2 regions of the Paraburkholderia sp. D15 genome follow, and region 2 is predicted to be linked to the other one. Evidence: riboswitches for the same ligand, from Rfam matches in the RefSeq annotation. Region 2 holds a riboswitch; the other holds the start of a gene.
What was found. A riboswitch is a leader RNA that binds a small molecule or an ion and turns the genes downstream of it on or off. The one in region 2 is predicted to bind fluoride.
Positions count from the first base shown of each region.

Region 1 (9,440 bases), on a different replicon from region 2:
CTGCGCCGCGCTGCTGACGCGTGAAGGCGGCACCGCGCACGGCGCGTCGCCGTGGGATGCGCTGTCGCACTGGCGGCTGAACGGCGGCTATACGCAGACCCTCGGCTGGCGCAATCTCGACGACGAAAGCGCGTTCACCGTGACCTTCGCACGCGACGGCGACACGCAAACGCTCGAACACGACGGCGTGCGCGACACGTTCGACTGGTCCCACGGGACCGAGGCGCACGAGTACCGTGCGACCATCGGCGATGCGCGCGCGACGGGCCGCGTGTTTATCGACGGCGACACGTTCCATGTGTTCTGTCTCGGCGAAGCGCTGGCGTTCGAGTGGCAGAACCTGCTCGCCCATGCCGCCGATGCGGAAGGCGGCGAAGGGCGTCTGACCGCGCCGATGCCGGGCAAGGTGATCGCGGTGCTGGTGGAGCCCGGCGCGGTGGTGGAGAAAGGCACGCCGCTGATCGTGATGGAAGCGATGAAGATGGAGCACACGATCGGCGCGCCGGCGGCGGGCACGGTATCGGAAGTGCTGTATGCGGTCGGCGATCAGGTCGCGGACGGTGCGCAGCTTCTGGTGCTGGACGTGCGGTCGGCGTGATGCGGGCGCGTGTCGCTCAGGTGTGACGGAGGTTTTGAACGTCGGGAGCCTCACCGGCGTCACGCCGCGACGCGGCACTCAGGCGAGGCGTGGATAGCCTGCGGCGCGCGCCTCGTTTTCCAGTTGTTCGATGCGGGCGTAGTCCGCCAGCGTCAACGCGGAAAAGCCCCGCAAACGCAGGCGCTTTGCGCGCTCGGGATGGCCGGCGAGCGTATCGCCCAGCGTCTGGTTCAGCGCGTCCCGCAGCGCCTGCACGGTGGTTTCGGGCACCTGCTTCGACGCGACGATCGGCAAGCCCGGGGACGCGGCTGTCGTCCCGATCGGCCGTACCTGCCGCGCCAGCTCCGGCATTTCATCGCAGACGAAAGCGAACGTCACGCAGTCGATCGCGGCAATGTCCGCGCGGTCTTCCGCCACCGCGCGCAGCGACCCAAGATGCGATCCCGTGCGCAGAACCTCGCTGAAGAACCTGCCGTCGCGTGCCAGCGGCGCGACCGCGTGGCGCAGCACGTTCATACCGCTGTTGGAATCGTCCTGGTTGTAGGCGGCGCGTGCGCCACGGCAAGCGGCCAGCGTGTCGAATGGAGCGCCGGCGCGCGTGATCAGCACGCTCGAATAATCCGCGCCCTCACAACCCGGCGCGTCGAAATGCGGCGTGGCGATCAGTTGAACATGCTCGCGCAGCCCGTGCATCAGCGGGTAGCCGCAGGTCTGCGAGATCAGCAGGTCGGGGCGCCGCCAGAAGTCGTGTAGCGCGTCGTCCGGCTCGACGATGCGGCAATCCGGCGCGGCGCGTGCGATGCGTCCGGCCACATCCAGCACGTGAGCCAGCCACTCGCGCCATTCGATGGCGAGAGCGGGGGTGACGTTATACATCGGTAGCGCGGCGATCCAGGTCATGCCCGCGATTCTGGCACAGGTGTCGACGCCCGTGACTAATCCGTGACTAATGTCTGACCATACGGAATTCATCGAGGCCGAGCCTGACTGCCTCGGTCGGAACGAAGCGCCATTCCTGCGCGGCGACGCTGAGAATGTCCTGTTGCGCATCCTCGAAGGCAGCCAGCAAATCCTGCTTGCGGGTACTCGCCGCACCGCAGAAAGTGACGAGCGCCTCCGCGCTGACTTCGAACACCTGCGCGCGATCGTCGCAGCAAACGCGGAAGGCGACGGTCGCGCTTTCCGTAACGCAGGGACGGAACCCTTCATCGACATAGACCGACATGGCGACCTCCAAACACATCACGCCTGAGGCGTCAGGATGACAAATCGTAATCCGGCGGTATGTGGGCGAACCGGCATTGCACGCGAGACGGTGCGGCCGTTTTATGCATAGAGGCTAATTTGAGTCGCGCGTTCCGTGCGTGTACGCAATTGTCTCTAAAGCGTGCTAGAACTGGACGCCCCGATCTATGGAGCGTACCTCGATGAATGAATACTGCATGTTCAAGGGCGAACTGATCAACGCCGCGCCGTATCTGCCGACCTACCACGGCAGTCCGCACTACGTGATCAACGTGGCCGACACGAGAAAGGCTGACGGTTCGGTGTTCAAGATCGTGGTGAATTCGGCGTCGACGCAGATCGGCGAGGACAACAACTACAACGTGTACTCGTACGCGGATCTCAACTTCTCGGACCCGGTCGCGGGCAAGCTTGGCGCGCTGAACCCGGGGCTTTACACGACGGGCTTCCCGCGCCTCGACTACTGGCAGGATCAGAGCCTGCTCGACCTGCATCGCATGCGGCCGATTCCGTACGAGGGCGAGGACGGCAGTCGCGCGGACGTGAACGACATCATCAACCAGATCCTGACGATCGACACCAGCCAGCCGGCCACATCCATTCCTTATGACGACGGCAGTGGAAAGCCGCCGCAGCCGCGCGACTTTTACCCGCCGCGCGAGAAGGGCGTGATCGTCTACGGTTTCGGGTTTCTGTTTCAGCCGCAGGAAGATGGGCTGCATGAAACGCACATGAATCAGGGCAATCCGCGCGGACCGCACTGGAAGGAAAACAGTGCGTTTCAGGACGGCGCGGTGATCGTGCAGCAGGGCAATAATTTCGCGGCGATTTTTACCGCCTTCCAGACGCAATATCTGCCGACGGATTCGAACGGCTGCCCGATGAAAGGCGCGCGGCCGCTGCCGGAGTTTGTGCTGGGGTCGAGTTGAGTTGCGTTGAGTTGCATTGATCGACAGGCACGTGTTGCACGCATTGCCCGGATTGCCCGCATCGCCGGCAATCCGGGCCCGGCGGTGACAGGTCGTCGAACGATCGCCTAGCCGTCCGTCGACACCGTCACCGCTTCCCACTCGCGCATCTCGCGCTCCAGCGCCGCGAGCTTGCCGGTCACGAGCCCGAGCGCATCGCTGCCCAGCAATAGATGCGCGGGCGGCCGTGGCGCGGCGATCGCGGCGAGCATCGCCCGCGCGGCTTTCGCGGGATCGCCCAGCTGTTTGCCGCTCTTCTCCTCGCGCGCCTTGCGGATCGGATCGAAAAGCGCGTCGTAATCGGCGATCGAACGCGGCGTTCGCGACATCGATCGACCCGCCCAGTCCGTGCGGAACGAGCCGGGCGCCACCGCCGTCACCGCGATGCCGAACGGCGCGACCTCCTTGCCGAGCGCCTCGGAAATGCCCTCCAGCGCGAATTTGCTGCCGCAGTAATAGGTGATGCCCGGCATCGTGATGTAGCCGCCCATCGACGTGATGTTCAGGATGTGGCCGCGCCGGCGTTGCCGCATGAAGGGCAGCACGGCTTTCATCATCGCGACGGCGCCGAATACGTTGACGTCGAATTGCCGGCGCATGTCCGCGAGCGGCGATTCTTCCATCACGCCTTCGTGGCCATAGCCCGCGTTATTGACCAGCACGTCGATCGGGCCCACGTTCGCCTCGACCTCGGCGACCACGCCGTCGATGGAGTCGAAGTCGGTCACGTCCAGCACGCGGGCGAAAGCCGCGGTCGCGGACAGCGCCTCGAAATCGCGTTTCGCCTGCGCGCCGCGCACCGTGCCCACCACCGTGTGCCCGGCCGCCAATGCTTCCTGGGCGAGCGCGCGGCCGAAGCCGCTGCTCACGCCGGTAATCAACAGAATCTTGTTCGCTGCCATGATGCTTCTCCCGTGTATCGACTGGAGAGTGCATACTAGTCTGGTCGAGTAGCTCGAATAACCCTGATTCCGCTGATTTTATTGCCTAAAACTATGAACGAGTCGCAACTTGCCCGGCGCGGCGAAGCGCTGTCTTCGCGCAGCCGGAAGCGCATGATCGCGTTGCTGCGCAAGCTGGCGCCGGACGAGGGCTACAACCTCACCGCGTTGCCGAGCGTTCGCATCCTGCGGTCGAACCGGCCGCTGTCGCGCACGCCGGTGCTTTACGATCCCGGCATCGTGGTGGTGTGCCAGGGGCGCAAGCGCGGTTACTTCGGCGATCAGCTTTATCTCTACGACGATCGTCATTACCTCGCGGTCTCGGTGCCGGTTCCGTTCAGCATGGAGACCGAGGCGAGCGCCGAGCATCCGTTGCTGGCGCTGTATCTGCACCTCGATTTCACGCTGGCCGCCGAAGTGGCCGTGCTGATCGACCGTGAGGGCCGGGCGGACAGCGTGCAGGCGCCGCAAAGCATGATGTCGACGCCGATGGACGAGCCGATGCAGGCCTCCGTCCTGCGTCTGCTGGAGGCGTTGAGCAAGCCGCTCGAAGCGGCCGTGCTCGGACCAGGCCTGTTGCGCGAACTGTATTTCCGCGTGCTCACCGGACCGCAAGGCAGCGCGATACGCGAGGCGCTTGCGATGCGCGGGCAGTTCGGCAGAATCGGCAAGTCGTTGCGCGTCATTCACGCCGAGTACGCGCATCCGCTCGACGTGACGCAACTGGCCGGCGAAGCGAGCATGAGCGTGCCGACATTTCATACGCATTTCAAGGCGATTACGCAGATGTCGCCGATGCAGTACGTGAAGTCCACGCGTCTGCATCAGGCGCGCCTGTTGATGATCCGCGAGGATCTGAGCGCGGAGGCGGCGTGTCATGCGGTGGGTTATACGAGCGCGTCGCAGTTCAGCAGGGAGTTCAAGCGGCTGTTCGGCCTGACGCCGGCGGCGGAAGCGAAGCGCATGCGCGACAATTTCGCGATTCCGGCGGCGTTCGCGGATGCGGAATTCGTTTCGTCGCATTGAAGCACCGAGCTCCGGGTGCCGCGTCGCCGAGATGCCGAGATGCCGAGATGCCGAGATGCCGAGATGCCGCCCGGCGATCTTTCATACGCGGCTGCCGGTATCGCGGCATCATGAGAAAGCGCTGAACGGAGGCACCCATGAGCAAGATCACCCTGCTGCATAACGACGACGAAGTCCTCGATCCCACCGATTCGACCCTGCGCGTACGCGGCACCGTCGAGGTGGACGGCAAGCACAAAGGGTCGTGGGCCGAGCATCTGAATGGCTCGTGGACGGCGCTGATCGACGGCGAATCGTTGAGCGCGTCGTCGAAGGAAGGCTTGATTGCGCAGATCGACAACCGGTTCGGAGCGAGCGGCTGACGATCGGCCGGGCAGGCGTGCAACGCAATCCGTTGTTGCGTTGCGAAAATCATTTCGCTTAAAATCGCTGCCCGGAGATGGCATTCCTCCGAACAACCGCCGGGTCGACCGGCTGATGATGCCTACGAGTTCCTGGGTGAAGGAGGTCGTAGCGCGTCCATTCTGGCGTCCTGCCACCCAGGTTTGATATCGATCGAATCTGGAAATCATGAAGCGTCTTCAATCCGTCGAGCAATTCGCCATGCTGCCGTATCTGGCGCGCTGGCTGTTGCTGTCCTGCCTGCTCGGCACCCTCGCGGGGTCGGCATCGGCTCTCTTTCTTTTCGCGCTCGATCTCGCCACCGAGACTCGCACCGGGCATCCGTGGCTGCTGTGGTTGTTGCCGGTGGCCGGTCTGGTCACGGGATGGGTGTATCTGCGTGTCGGCAAACCCGTCGAAGGCGGCAACAATCTGCTGATCGACGAGATCCACGATCCTCAGAAGATCGTGCCCAGGCGCATGGCGCCGCTCGTGCTCGCCGCGACCGTGATCACGCATCTGTTCGGCGGCTCGGCCGGCCGCGAAGGCACGGCGGTGCAGATGGGTGGCGCGCTGGCCGATCGGGTGACGCATCTGTTCAGGCTCGACAACGAAGACCGGCGGATTCTGCTGATGGGTGGCATCGCGGCGGGCTTCTCGTCGGTGTTCGGCACGCCGCTCGCCGGCGCGGTATTTGGTCTGGAAGTGCTGGCGATCGGCCGGCTGCGTTACGACGCGCTGCTGGCGTGTCTCGCGTCGTCGGTGGTGGCGGATTGCGTGTGCCGGATGTGGGGCATCCACCACACGATCTATACGATTCCGTTCGTGCCGGCCGTGACCGCGCCCGGTCTCGGCTCGGCGGTCGTGGCCGGGATCGCGTTCGGCGTGGCCGGCATGCTGTTCGCCGATTCGACGCACGCGCTGTCCGCGATGATGAAGCGCAGGATCGCGTGGGCACCGTTGCGGCCGTTCATCGGCGGCGCGGTGGTGGCGGTGATGGCGACGCTGCTCAATGTGCCGCAATACCTCGGCCTCGGCATTCCGACGATCGAAGCCGCGTTTCGCGGCAATCTGCCGGTCTACGATTTCGCCGGCAAATTCGCGTTCACGGTCGTGACGCTGGCGTCGGGTTTCAAGGGCGGCGAGGTGACGCCGCTGTTCTACATCGGCGCGACGCTCGGCAATGCGCTCGGGCATGTGCTGGCGTTGCCGGTGCCGGTACTTGCGGGGCTGGGGTTCGTGGCGGTTTTCGCGGGCGCGGCGAATACGCCGATCGCGTCGACCATCATGGCGATGGAACTGTTCGGCACGCAGGTCGGCGTCTATGCCGCGGTGGCCTGTGTGGTGAGTTATCTGTTCTCTGGCCACACCGGTATTTATCGATCGCAGCGGGTGGGACATTCGAAGCATCTGTTCCTGCCGGAGGGTATTCGCCTTGCCGACATTCCCGCGCTGCGCCGCGCGCGGGGCAAGGAGGTTGCCGAGGCGGACACCACGGCACAGTCGTAGGTCGAATGCACGAGCGTTCGTGATGAGCTGGTTGATCGCTTTGCGTCGGCCTGCCGGTTAAAGCTCGACCAGCACCACGCCCTTGAGCTTGCCCGCACACGCTTGCTGCAATGCCAGCGGCGCGTTATCGAGTCCATTGAACGTCGTGCTCGTCAAGACGATCGCGTCTTCGTTCCGCCATTCGTTCAATCGACGCATCCATTCGTCGAACGCGCCGGCGTCGTCTTCACAGGCGCTGTAGCCGCGCAGGGTGATGCCTTTGATCGGTAGCTGGAACGTATCGATCTCGGCGAGTGCGACGCAGGCGGAGCGCTCCCGCTTCAACTCCGCGCCAAGCGCGCCGAGCACCACGCAACGCGCGTCGTCACGCGCCAGCGAGAGCGCGGCGCTCAACTGCTCGCCGCCGACCATGTCGACGATCACGTCGAGGCCGCGCGGCGCGGCCCTGGCCAGTTGTGCGGCGAAGGGACCGTCGTCGCGCGTCACCACGGCGTCGTAGCCGAGTTCGTGCTTCATCCAGGCGGCCTTATCGCGGCTGCCCGTGCTGCCGATCACGTGCCCCGCGCCGAGTTTGCGCGCGATCTGTCCGGCCATCGAACCAATGGCGCCCGCGCCGCTGGAGACGAACACGGTGTCGCCGCTGCGGATTTGAATGCCGCGTGTGAGTGCCGCGTAGGCGGTCCATCCGTGTCCGAGGTAAGCGGCCGCATCGACGCGTTCGTGTGGTAGCCGCGTGCAGCGATGCGCGTCGACGAGCGCATAGTCGCGCCAGCCCAGCGGATGCATGACGATCTCGCCGCGCCGCAGTCCGCAATCCGGCGCGGCGTCGATCACTTCGCCGATGGCTGCATCGGCCAGCGCGTCGCCCGGTTTGAGCGGGGGAAAAGGAATGCCCTTGATTTCCTGCGCGTCGCGGCTCGCCATCAGGCGTGTCGAAACGGAGACTCGAAAGCTGCGGTTGCGTATCAGCACCTGAGCGCCCATCAGCGGCGCTAACGGTGTTTCAACGATCGAGAAATCGGTGGATTGAAGCTCGCCTTCGGGATGGGCGGCGAGTTGGACCTGGCGCGAGTAGCGGGGCAGCGGTTGCATGAGAGGTTCCCTTGACCAATGGCAAGCGGCAAGCTGCAAGCGACCGCATGGTGCGCGCTGTCTTGCCGGTGACGGTATGGAGGAATTTTTGCGTGGAACCGCGCCGATGACTACTCGCTTTCCGGGCGATTGTGTCGGAATGCGGCGGCGCAGGATAGGGATAGCATTCTGGTCAAGAGAGTCGTGAGTAAAGCGAGCAAAAAGCTCACATTTAAGATCCGGAGAAATACTGCGCGAACGCCGTCAGCACACTTGTTGTCACGACACATTCTGTGTCGTAGGTCTTGGCCTCTAGTCATGAGAGCGTCGTTCCAGCGCTGACATCGCCAACGTGATGACGAGTCAAAAATGATCTCATTCGGCAGTGCGGTTACTCACCGATCGCGACTGCAGCGACGCGTGCGTGTCGAGCATTGACCGCGCCGCGACAACCACCGACGTTCCCGCCCCGATCGCCAGAGGATATTTCCAGTCCGTGTGATGCATGATCTGCGGAATCACGGAAATGGCGAGTGCCGGTAGCATGAATGTATCGGTGACATGGATTAACAGAATGCTTGCGGCGAGGGCGAACAGCACGGATAGCGGTCCGGTGCCGAACAGGTCGACGCCGCACCACCCGAGTGTCGCCGTTACCATGCATATCAGCGGAAGCCATGTGCAACGGTGGCTCCACGGGCAAGTTTCGATCCGCACGAGTGTTTCGTACGCGATCACGATCAACGGCGGAAAAAGAATGAGCCTCACGCCGGTGAGATCGGCCAACAGGTAGGCAAGCGCCAGGACGATCGAAAACACCCCCCATCGCACCGTCTTACTGGAGGCATGAGCTGGCGCCGGCCCACGCCTCGAAGCGATGCCCGGCGCGGCGGTTCCAGACTGCCACCATCTCCGGTATGCGATCGACAGCAGCCCAAGCAAAGCGGTATCGAATGCAATGAACGCGACATAGTGCGCACTCGTGACATTGAATACGAGCGGCAGAAATCCCGCCGGGACGGCGGGAAACACCGCGGATTTCATCGTCCTGACGACAAGGATCGAGCCCGCAATGCATAGGCATGCCGCCGGTATGCCGTACGGCAGATGGCTCGCGACAGTGAAACCCCAAAGCGCCGTCACCGTGGGCGTGGCGACGACCATCAGAGGTGCCGTGGCCCATGGTCCCGCTGGCCGCATGAAGACGCCATAGGCGAGTGCCGCAAGTTCGGGGAAGAAGGTGTAGTCGTTATGGACAAGCTTCCCCATCCCTGAAACCACGCAAAGTAGAAATAGAGTCATGCCGGCGCCGGGCAACGGACTCGTGCGAAAGTTCATGCTGTCTTTTCCTGTCGTTCCACGATCTGATCGCCAGGCGCTAGACCGTTGCGGGATCGAGCTTCCCGGTATCGATTCCGTAACGTTCGATCGCTTCGCCGATGCGCGCACGCGCAATCCTGCCGTCGTCGGCCAGCGCCTTCAAAGCCGCGAGGACGATGAAATGTCGATCGACTTCGAAGAACGTGCGCAGCGATTCCCGCGTGTCGGAGCGGCCAAACCCATCGGTACCCAACGCAATGAACCGGCGATCGGCGATGAACGGACGAATCTGATCGCCGACGATCTTCATGTAATCGGTCGCCACGACGACCGGACCAGGATGGTGCTGCAAGCATTGCTGAACATACGGAATACGCGGCT
Region 1 is NZ_CP110396.1:2,747,185-2,756,624, forward strand. It holds gene LFL96_RS32090 (acetyl/propionyl/methylcrotonyl-CoA carboxylase subunit alpha) at 1-598, shown strand, start outside; gene LFL96_RS32095 (PhnD/SsuA/transferrin family substrate-binding protein) at 677-1,498, opposite strand; gene LFL96_RS32100 (DUF1488 family protein) at 1,545-1,823, opposite strand; gene LFL96_RS32105 (DUF2278 family protein) at 2,026-2,772, shown strand; gene LFL96_RS32110 (oxidoreductase) at 2,880-3,713, opposite strand; gene LFL96_RS32115 (AraC family transcriptional regulator) at 3,807-4,778, shown strand; gene LFL96_RS32120 (hypothetical protein) at 4,916-5,140, shown strand; fluoride riboswitch at 5,205-5,272, shown strand; gene LFL96_RS32125 (voltage-gated chloride channel family protein) at 5,349-6,668, shown strand; gene LFL96_RS32130 (NADP-dependent oxidoreductase) at 6,726-7,760, opposite strand; gene LFL96_RS32135 (HPP family protein) at 8,115-9,077, opposite strand; gene aceE (pyruvate dehydrogenase (acetyl-transferring), homodimeric type) at 9,118-9,440, opposite strand, start outside.
Region 1: another riboswitch for fluoride. It lies ahead of LFL96_RS32125 (voltage-gated chloride channel family protein); the one in region 2 lies ahead of crcB (fluoride efflux transporter CrcB).

Region 2 (9,440 bases):
ACGCGGTACATAGCGCCGTCGCGGTTCTGTCAAACGGGTTGGAGTAGACTGCCGAAGCGTATTTCCGCGTTCGATCCGTTCCGTTGATCAATTGGAGGCATGCGATGGCAGCAAAGAAGATCCTGTTCCTGACCGGCGACTTCGCCGAGGATTACGAAACGATGGTGCCATTCCAGGCACTGCAGGCAGTCGGCCATATCGTCGATGCCGTGTGTCCGAACAAGAAGGCCGGCGACCGCATCAAGACGGCGATTCACGATTTCGAAGGCGACCAGACTTACACCGAGAAGCCGGGTCATCAATTCACGCTGAACGCCTCGTTCGACGACGCCGATCCGCGTCAGTACGACGCGCTGGCGATCGCGGGCGGCCGCGCGCCGGAGTATCTGCGGCTCGACCCGAAGGTGATCGAGATCGTCCGGCAATTCGCCGAAGCCGGCAAGCCGATCGCCGCGATCTGCCACGCCGCGCAACTGCTGGCCGCCGCCGATGTGATCCGCGGCAAGCGCATCTCCGCTTATCCGGCCTGCGCGCCCGAGGTGAAACTGGCCGGCGGCGACTATGCGGACATTCCGGTCGATGCCGCCGTCACCGACGCGAATTTCGTCACCGCACCGGCATGGCCCGCGCATCCGGAATGGCTGCGGCAGTTCCTCGTGCTGCTGGGCACACGCATCGAACTCTGAGCGGCTCGATTGGGTGGACCGGCTCGATCGGCTCGATCTGTTGATCGAACCGGTCTTCGGCATCGCGCTGGTCGACGCGTCAGCTCGACCTCCATCAAACGACACAACACGACGCGCGCGCGGCCCTTGCGGCAGCGCGCGTTTTCGTTTCAGGCGTCGTCATTTCATCCCAATTTTGAGACTAGTCCGATAGTTCGCACGGGAGCGCGTTCCTATAGTCGCCGCTCGACTTGGGAGCGTCTTTCGATGGAATTGACCGATTGGATCGTCATCCTCGCCGTCACGTTGATGGCGATTGCTTTTTTCTGTGCACGTACGTCGGCCGACTGGTCGCGCGAGAACCGCGCGCGGCGTTTGACAGGCACCCGGTTGCTCGCCCAGGCTGCGTGCTCGGTGTGGGCGGCGTTATTGATCGTCGAGCGCAGCGTGTTCACGCTGCAAGGGTTGGCGGGCTGGCATCCCGGTCCGCTTCAGGCGCTCACGAGTGTCGCGATGCTGGCCGCATGCGGCGGCTATTGGTCGATTCGCGCCGGCAAACTGCTGAAACCCCGGCGGCTGTTTACCGGGTACTGAGCAGGTACCGAGCGCGTACCGAGCCCGCGTTTCATCGAACATCACCCCGCGCCGATCCCCGTCCTGGCCTCGGCGACACGCGTCGTCGCCCCGCCGTTCAACGCCGCTTGCCGATCCGGCCGATCGCGTCCCGCCAGATCCGCCGGCCGCTCGCGCGCATCGCGAATCAGATGTATGCCGGGCGGCGCCGCCGGCGCGCTACGCGGCTCGACCGGTTGCGCGACACGCCCTTCGGCTTCAGGCAACGACAGATAAAACGTCGTGCCCACACCTTCTTTCGATTCCGCCCACACGCGCCCGCCGTGCCGCTCCACCATGCGCCGCACAAGCGCGAGGCCGATGCCCTCGCCCGCGGTCGAATTGCCGTGCAGGCGCTGGAACGCGTTGAACAGACGCGGCAAGGCGACCGCCGGAATCCCCAACCCGTTATCCCGCACGTAGAAGATCCGCAGCGAATGCACGCCAGGCGGCGCCGCCGTCGTGCCGATCTCGATGCGGCCTTCACGCGCCGGGTCCAGATAATTGACCGCGTTGCCGATCAGATTCGCGAACACCTGTTCGAGCGCGGTCGGATCGCCCCACACCGCCGGCAGCTCGTTGATGGTGACATGCGCCTGCTTCGCGCGAATCGAGCCCTGCATCGCATCGACGACGCGCGGCACGATGTCGGCCACCTCGACTTTCTGCTGCCGGTACTCGACGCGCCCGACGCGCGACAGCCGCAACAACGCGTCGATGATGTGCGACGCGCGCAGCACCGCCGTCTGCAGATAGTGCAGCGCTTCGCCGATATCCTCGTCGACGACCCGCTCGATGCGCTCGCGCGTCGGCACCGACAGCGACGATTCGCGCACCGCCGCGCGCAGTTCGTCGCAGGCGCGGATCAGCTCCTTCGAGAAACCCTGCAGGTTCACCAGCGGCGCGCGCAGATCGTGCGACACGCTGTAGATGAACATTTCGTTTTCCTGGGTCTGCTGCCGCAACGTCTCGTTGATGCGCGCGAGTTCGTCGGTGCGGCGCGCGAGGTCCGCCTGAAAGCGCGCCTGGATGCGCTCGGCTTCGAGCAGACGACGGCTCGTCTCGTGCAAGGTCAGGTCGAGCCGGGCGATCTCGTCATGGCCGGGCGCGATCGGCGCCAGCGGCTCGTTGCCGGCAAGCCGGCCGGCGTTATCGGAGAGCAGCGCGAGCCGGCCGCGCACGCCGCGCGTGAACAGCCACACGGCCAGCGCGACGAACAGCAGCGAGCCGAGCACGGCCGCGACCACGAGGGTCTGCTGGCGCTCGTGCGCGGCTTCGGCGGCGTTCGAACGCTGCGTGTCGAGGCGGCGCTCCTCCGCCTGGAAGGCGGCCACCTGCTGCCTGAAACGATCAAGCACGTCGGCAGGGGCGAGATTGCGGAAGCGGTCGAGCACGTCGCGGCGCCGGCCCGAATGCAGCAGGTCCTGCACCCGGTCCGACCATTGCCGGTACGCCTGCGCCGCCTGGCGCACCTGCACCACACGTTCGACCTGCGCGGGATTGTCGGCGACCAGTTCGGCCAGCCGGTCGATACGACGATCGACATCCATCCACACCGTGACCGGCGTGACGAAACGGCTGTCGCCGGCGAGCACCGCGCCGCGCAGCGCGACGGATTCGCCCAGCACCGGATCGAGAATCGCGGTGGTCTGGCGCAGCACGTCTTCGCTGTGGATCGCCCAGCGCTCCGCCTCCGCCGCGTCGGACTGCGCCTTGACCAGCCCGGACAGCAGCGCGAGTTCGAAGAGGGCCGGAATTGCGATCAGCAACAGGCCTTTGGTGGTCAGTCTCATGCGTGAGCGATGGAAATCGGTGGCCGGCGGGATACCGCACGGAACGGCACATTATGTCGGCGTTTGCGCGGGAAACAAAGCGCCGCCGCCATGTTCCAGGCCTCGCGCGCCAAACATAACTGGTGCGCGCCGCGAATGCGCATAAATCGTTGGGCGTTTGAATGCGAAGTAAGCATTTTCGAAGGTTATGCACGATTTTGGATCAATCCTTTCCACGCTGGACATCGACGCACTTTTTAAGTGCCTTCCAGCCGCTTCGAGGTGCATGACGGTCGCGACGGCAAATCCCCGTCTTCGACATGAAATCCCATCGCGGTGCGCAATTGCACCGCCAACGCACAGGACAGCACAAATTTGGCCCACTTCTTGCGTTCACTGCCCGCTTTTTGCCAAATGAGCGGGACACATCGATGGAAAGTCTGAAAAGCGGCAGCGATACCCTCTTCCTCCTGTTAGGCGCCGCGATGGTGCTGGCGATGCACGCGGGTTTCGCTTTTCTCGAACTCGGCACCGTGCGCAAGAAAAATCAGGTCAACGCGCTCGTGAAGATTCTGGTGGACTTTTCCGTCTCGACCATCGCGTACTTCTTCATCGGCTATACGATCGCGTACGGCGTGCAATTCTTCGGCAACGCCGAGGCGCTTGCCGCGCACAACGGCTACGCGCTGGTGCGCTTCTTCTTCCTGCTGACTTTCGCGGCGGCGATTCCGGCGATCGTGTCCGGCGGCATCGCCGAGCGCTCGAAATTCAACCCGCAGTTGTTCGCCACCTTCGTGCTGGTCGGCTTCGTCTATCCGTTCTTCGAAGGGATCGCGTGGAACGACCGCTTCGGCATTCAGGACTGGCTGACGCACGTGTTCGGCGTGCCGTTCCACGATTTCGCCGGCTCCGTCGTGGTGCACGCGTTCGGCGGCTGGGTCGCGTTGCCCGCCGTGTTGCTGCTCGGCGCCCGGCACGGCCGCTACCATCGTGATGGCGGGATCGCCGCGCATCCGCCGTCGAACATCCCGTTTCTCGCGTTGGGCGCGTGGGTACTGGCGGTCGGCTGGTTCGGCTTCAACGTGATGAGCGCGCAGACGCTCGACAAGATCAGCGGTCTGGTGGCGGTCAATTCGCTGATGGCGATGGTCGGCGGCACGCTGACCGCGTGGTTCGCGGGCCGCAACGATCCGGGCTTCACGTACAACGGGCCGCTGGCCGGACTCGTCGCGGTGTGCGCCGGGTCCGACCTGATGCATCCGCTCGGCGCGCTGGTGACGGGCGGCATCGCCGGGGTGCTGTTCGTTTATATGTTCACCTGCGTGCAGAACCGCTGGCGCATCGACGACGTGCTCGGCGTGTGGCCGCTGCACGGTCTATGCGGCGCGTGGGGCGGCATCGCGGCGGGGATTTTCGGGCTGCGGGCGCTGGGCGGGATCGGCGGCGTGTCGTTCGGCGCGCAACTGGTCGGCACGCTCGGCGGCATCGCGGTGGCGACGCTCGGCGGCACGCTGGTGTATGGCGCGATCCGCCTGACGGTCGGGCTGCGGCTCGATCAGGAAGAGGAATACAACGGCGCGGACCTGTCGATTCACCGGATTTCGGCGACCTCGGAATAAATGGGAACCTGAGCGGGAACATAAGCGGGAACATGAGCGGAAACACCCGCGCGGGACGCCTGCGGGCAGCGCTCACGGACCGCCGCGCTGCCCTGTCCCCACATGCGATCGGCGATGTTAGACTGGACCGCTGGAGATGGCATCTCCCTAACCGCCCTCGTGGCTGATGATGCCTGCTACGCCCGGATCACCGCGGACGCGGCATCCTCTCGCCCGCCGAGCCCGGTTCATCGACACTCCGAATCGCCAGGTCTCCTGCCATGTATTGGTCCATTCTTGCCGTCGGCATTGGCGGCGCACTCGGTTCCCTGTTCCGCTGGATCCTCGGCATCCGCCTGAACGGACTATTCTCCGGCTTGCCGCTCGGCACCTTCGCCGCCAACGTGATTGCCGGCTACGTGATCGGCGTGGCGGTCGCCGGCTTCGCACGGGCGCCGCAGATCGCGCCGGAATGGCGGCTTTTCGTCATCACGGGCTTGATGGGCGGCTTGTCCACCTTCTCGACGTTTTCGGCGGAAGTCGTGCAGCGTCTGCAGGACGGACGGCTCGGCTGGGCGGCCGGCGAAATCGCGATTCATGTCGGCGCGTCGCTGCTGATGACGGTGCTCGGCATCGCGACCGTTTCGCTGGTCGCGCGCTGAACGATCGACGAATCGCACCTTCAGGCAAGGGCGGCCGGTTCAATCGTGTCGCGACGAACACGGCGTTCAGCGAGCCGGTCACGCGTGATGCGGTTCCGCTCGCGCGGTGGCGTACGCCACGCACCGTCTCGCGAGCACATCGGTCGGGTCCACCAGACGAACCGATGCGCCGTTCGCACCGGCATAGGTCGGCTGAGGCAGCAGCAGCGGCAATTCCGTGCAGCCGAGAATGACGACATCCACGCCTCGCGCGATGAGTTCCTCCATCGCCGCGGCGATATCGGATTGGCACTGACCAGTCGTGAAGCCGGCCTTGACGCCCTCCTTCCCGTAGATCGCCTCCATCACTCGCGCCTGCAGGGGCGGACTCGGCACCACCTGCTCCAACCCTTGCGACGCCAGCGCTTTCGCGTAGACCCCGCTCTCGACCGTGCCGGACGTCGCCAGCACGCCGACGCAACGCATCGCGGGAAAAGTCTCGCGCAGATGGCGCACCGTCACGGTCAGCATATTCACGATCGGAATGCGCAGATACGGCTGGATGCGGTCGACGAACGCATGCGCGGTATTACACGGAATGGCGATGATGTCCGCGTCGCCATGTTCGAGCTTCTTGCACGTCGCATAGAGCGAAAGGGTTGGGTCCGCTCCATCGCCGATCAGGCTCTCGGTTCGATCGGGAATCTGCGGGTTCTGCTCGACCAGCAGTTTGATATGGTCCTGGTCTCTCGCCGCGGGCGTATTGCGCACCACCTTTTCGATGAAATCGACGGTTGCGGCCGGCCCGACACCGCCGACCACACCGACCTTGAACGGCGTCTCCGGCAACGCATACCGGCCGGATACCGCGTACTGCGCATAAGCCAGGTTCGAGTCCAGCAACGGCACCGTCAACGGGCCCATACTTTCCGCGACCAGCGCGATCTCGGTCAGCCCCGGAACGATGATGTCGGCCCCTTGCGAGATCAGGTCATCACACGCGACACGCAGGAGTTCGACCGGCCGGCCGCTCAGGCAACCGCTCTTTAGCCCGTCAGGCCCATAAACCGCCTCGGCGACGAGGTCGACGCCCTCCCGCAACCGCGGATACATGACGTCAAAACCGGGTGACGTGAAGTACGTCTCGAACAGCCCCCGGCGCTGTATGTACTCAGACGCGAGCACGCCGATTCGACGGACGGCCGGGAAACGACGCCGTACATGGCGCCGGATTCCCTCCATCATGTCGACGATCTGCAGCGGCGAATTGGCCTTCAATTCGTCGATGAAGGTATGGCTGACGAAGCACGGGAGCAGCACCGTCGTCACGCCTCGTTTCTCGAAGCCGCGAATCATGTCGAAGATGTACAGCATCCGCCCGGTGGACGCTTCCGCCCTCGAACCTGCCGTGCCGAACGGGTGCTGTTCGACGATCACGTCGGCATGCTCAGCCTCGCAGGTGGCCGACAGCGACTTGATCAGCTTGAAGAAAACGTCCGCGCCCGCCAGCGGCCCAAGACCGCCGACTACGCCGAACTTCCGCCCGGCCCTGGTCTGCGCTGCGGTCATTTCGGCTCGCTCCGCAGCCGGGCGAACGCGCTGTCCTCGACCACGGTCGCGCGCTTGACCGCACGCTGGGTTTCCCACTTCGCGATGACCGCCGTCGCGACGCTGTTGCCGATCACGTTCGTGGCCGTTCGCCCCATATCGAGAATCTGGTCGATCGCGAGAATCAGCACGACGCCGGAAGCCGGTAGATGAAACATCGGCGCCACCGCCGCGACGACCACCACCGAGCCGCGCGCGACACCGGCCATCCCCTTGCTGCTGATCATCAGGACGAGCAGCATCATGATCTGCGCGCCCAGCGGCATGTCGATGCCGAACGCCTGCGCGATGAAAATCGCGGCGAACGCCTGGTACATCATCGAACCATCCAGATTGAACGCATAGCCGAGCGGCAAGGTGAAACCCACCACCTTCTTGTCGACGCCGAACGCCTCGAGCTTTTCGCTGAGGCTAGGATAGGCGGCCTCGCTGCTGGCCGTCGAAAATGCGAGCATCGCCGGCTCGCGAACCGCCTTCAGCAGCGCCCAGATAGAGCGCCCGAGAAAGACGTGGCCGAAGGCGATCAGCAGGGTCCAGAGCAGCACCAGACCGACATAGAAACTGCCGATCAGCTTGCCGTAAGTGGTCAGCACGTCCAGCCCATGAAGCGTGATCGCCGAGGCGAGCGCGCCAAATACGCCAACCGGCGCAAGACGCATCACGTAGTCCGTCAGCTTCAGCATGGCGGGCACGAGCGCATCCACACCGGCGATCAGCGGCGCAACGCGCGGATCGGCCTTGAGCACGCTCAGGACGACGCCGAACAGCACCGAGAACACGAGGATCTGCAGAATGTCGTTGCGGGCCATCGCGTCGACGATGCTGGTCGGAAACGCGTGGGTCACGAAATCCTTGAAGTTAAGACCGGCGGTGTTCAGACCCGTGCTGACATCGGCGCTGGTCTGCACCATATGCAAGCCCGCACCCGGCTGAAGCACGTTGGCAAGCAGCAGCCCAAGCGCGAGCGACAACAGCGAAGCGCACAGAAACCAGCCGACGGAGCGCAAGCCGATTCGCCGGACCTCGCTCGTTCCGCCCATGCCGGCGAGGCCCGACACCAGCGTCGCGAAAACGAGCGGCGCGATGATCATCTTCACGAGGCGAAGAAAGATGTCGGTGATGACCGAGAAATACGCGGCAATGGCTTTTGCCTGATTAACATCGCCGGCCGACCGGTGACACACGTAGCCGACCACAATGCCGAGCACCATGCCGGCAAAGATATAGAGCGTGAGGCGATTCTTCATTTGCATCCGTCCAGTGGATAGTGCGAGGCACGCGCGCGACGGCGCCCGACACGTGAGTGGCGGAACCCAGTCGATCAGCTGGATCCCGTATGGGACGGATAATAGGGAGAGACAAAAAAATCGCGATGCGAGTGCTGCATGTGGTTATGCGGGACTCGCATAACCCATGAAAACCCTGCTACGACGGCTGTGATGCCGCTCGAAGGTGGCTCCAGAGGTTCTCGATAAACTCGCTGCGATTCGACGCGTCGCGGTACACCCGAAGCTCGACTTCAAGCTGCCACTCGGCGCGCCCCGCCGGCACCAGCGCGCCCGAGTCCAGTTCGGCAACGATGGAGCTCCTCGGCAACCACGCGACGCCCTCACCCTCCAGCACGAGTTTCTTCAGCACCTCGGCCATGTCCGATTCGTAATGGAGTTGCAGCGCCGGCGTCGACGCGGCGCGCGCCAGCAGCAACGCGAGGCAGCGGCCAAAGTAACTCGTCTCGGTATAGGAGATGAGAGGAAGCGGCCGGTTGGCGGTGCCAGGCAACCGGTACGCGGGCCCCGAACGTTGATTGGGCCGGCACACCGGCATGAAGGTATCCACGCCGACCGTCAGATGCTGATATCGCGCGGGGTCGAGGTGTAACGGCAACTCGGGATGATGGTAGGCAAACATCAGTTCGCAGTTGCCGTTGACGAGCATCAGGATCGAGTCGTGCACGTTCGTCGGGACGACCCGGGCACGCACTTCGCCGAAATGGGCGGTGAGCGTCTTCAGCCACGCCGGCAGGAAGCTGAGCGCGATGGTGTGGCCCGCCGCGATCTGCAGGCCCTTGCCGGCCATTCGCTGCTCGGTCCGGATGATGGCGCGCGTATCGAACAGCTTCTCGATGATGTCCTCGGCGGCCTCCTGAAACAGCCGCCCCGCTAGCGTCAGCACCGGAGGAAAGCTGCTGCGGTCGATGAGGTCCGCGCCCACCCACTGTTCGAGCGACTGGATTCGCCGGCTGAAACCCGACTGGGTCACGTTACGAAATTCCGCTGCCCGTGAAAAACTCTGATATCGGGCAAGCGCGATGAAATCCTCAACCCATTTGATTTCCATATCCGGTCCTGTGACGACGCGTCGCCCCTGCGAGCGCGACAGATTCTACGCCGGGGCGGCGGTGCACGCGTTGAGGAAGCAGCGTCGTAGTTATGCCGACAGCACGAAAGAAATTGGGAAAAGGAGGGAAAAACCGAGGGCGAAAAAAAAGGCGTCACGTTGCCGTGACGCCTTAAAAAGTTCTAGCCATTCCGAGGGCCGTGCTAG
Region 2 is NZ_CP110395.1:1,727,057-1,736,496, reverse strand. It holds gene LFL96_RS07490 (DJ-1/PfpI family protein) at 105-686, shown strand; gene LFL96_RS07485 (hypothetical protein) at 933-1,259, shown strand; gene LFL96_RS07480 (sensor histidine kinase) at 1,301-3,070, opposite strand; gene LFL96_RS07475 (ammonium transporter) at 3,481-4,668, shown strand; fluoride riboswitch at 4,792-4,851, shown strand; gene crcB (fluoride efflux transporter CrcB) at 4,929-5,309, shown strand; gene LFL96_RS07465 (amino acid racemase) at 5,388-6,857, opposite strand; gene LFL96_RS07460 (dicarboxylate/amino acid:cation symporter) at 6,854-8,143, opposite strand; gene LFL96_RS07455 (LysR substrate-binding domain-containing protein) at 8,322-9,233, opposite strand.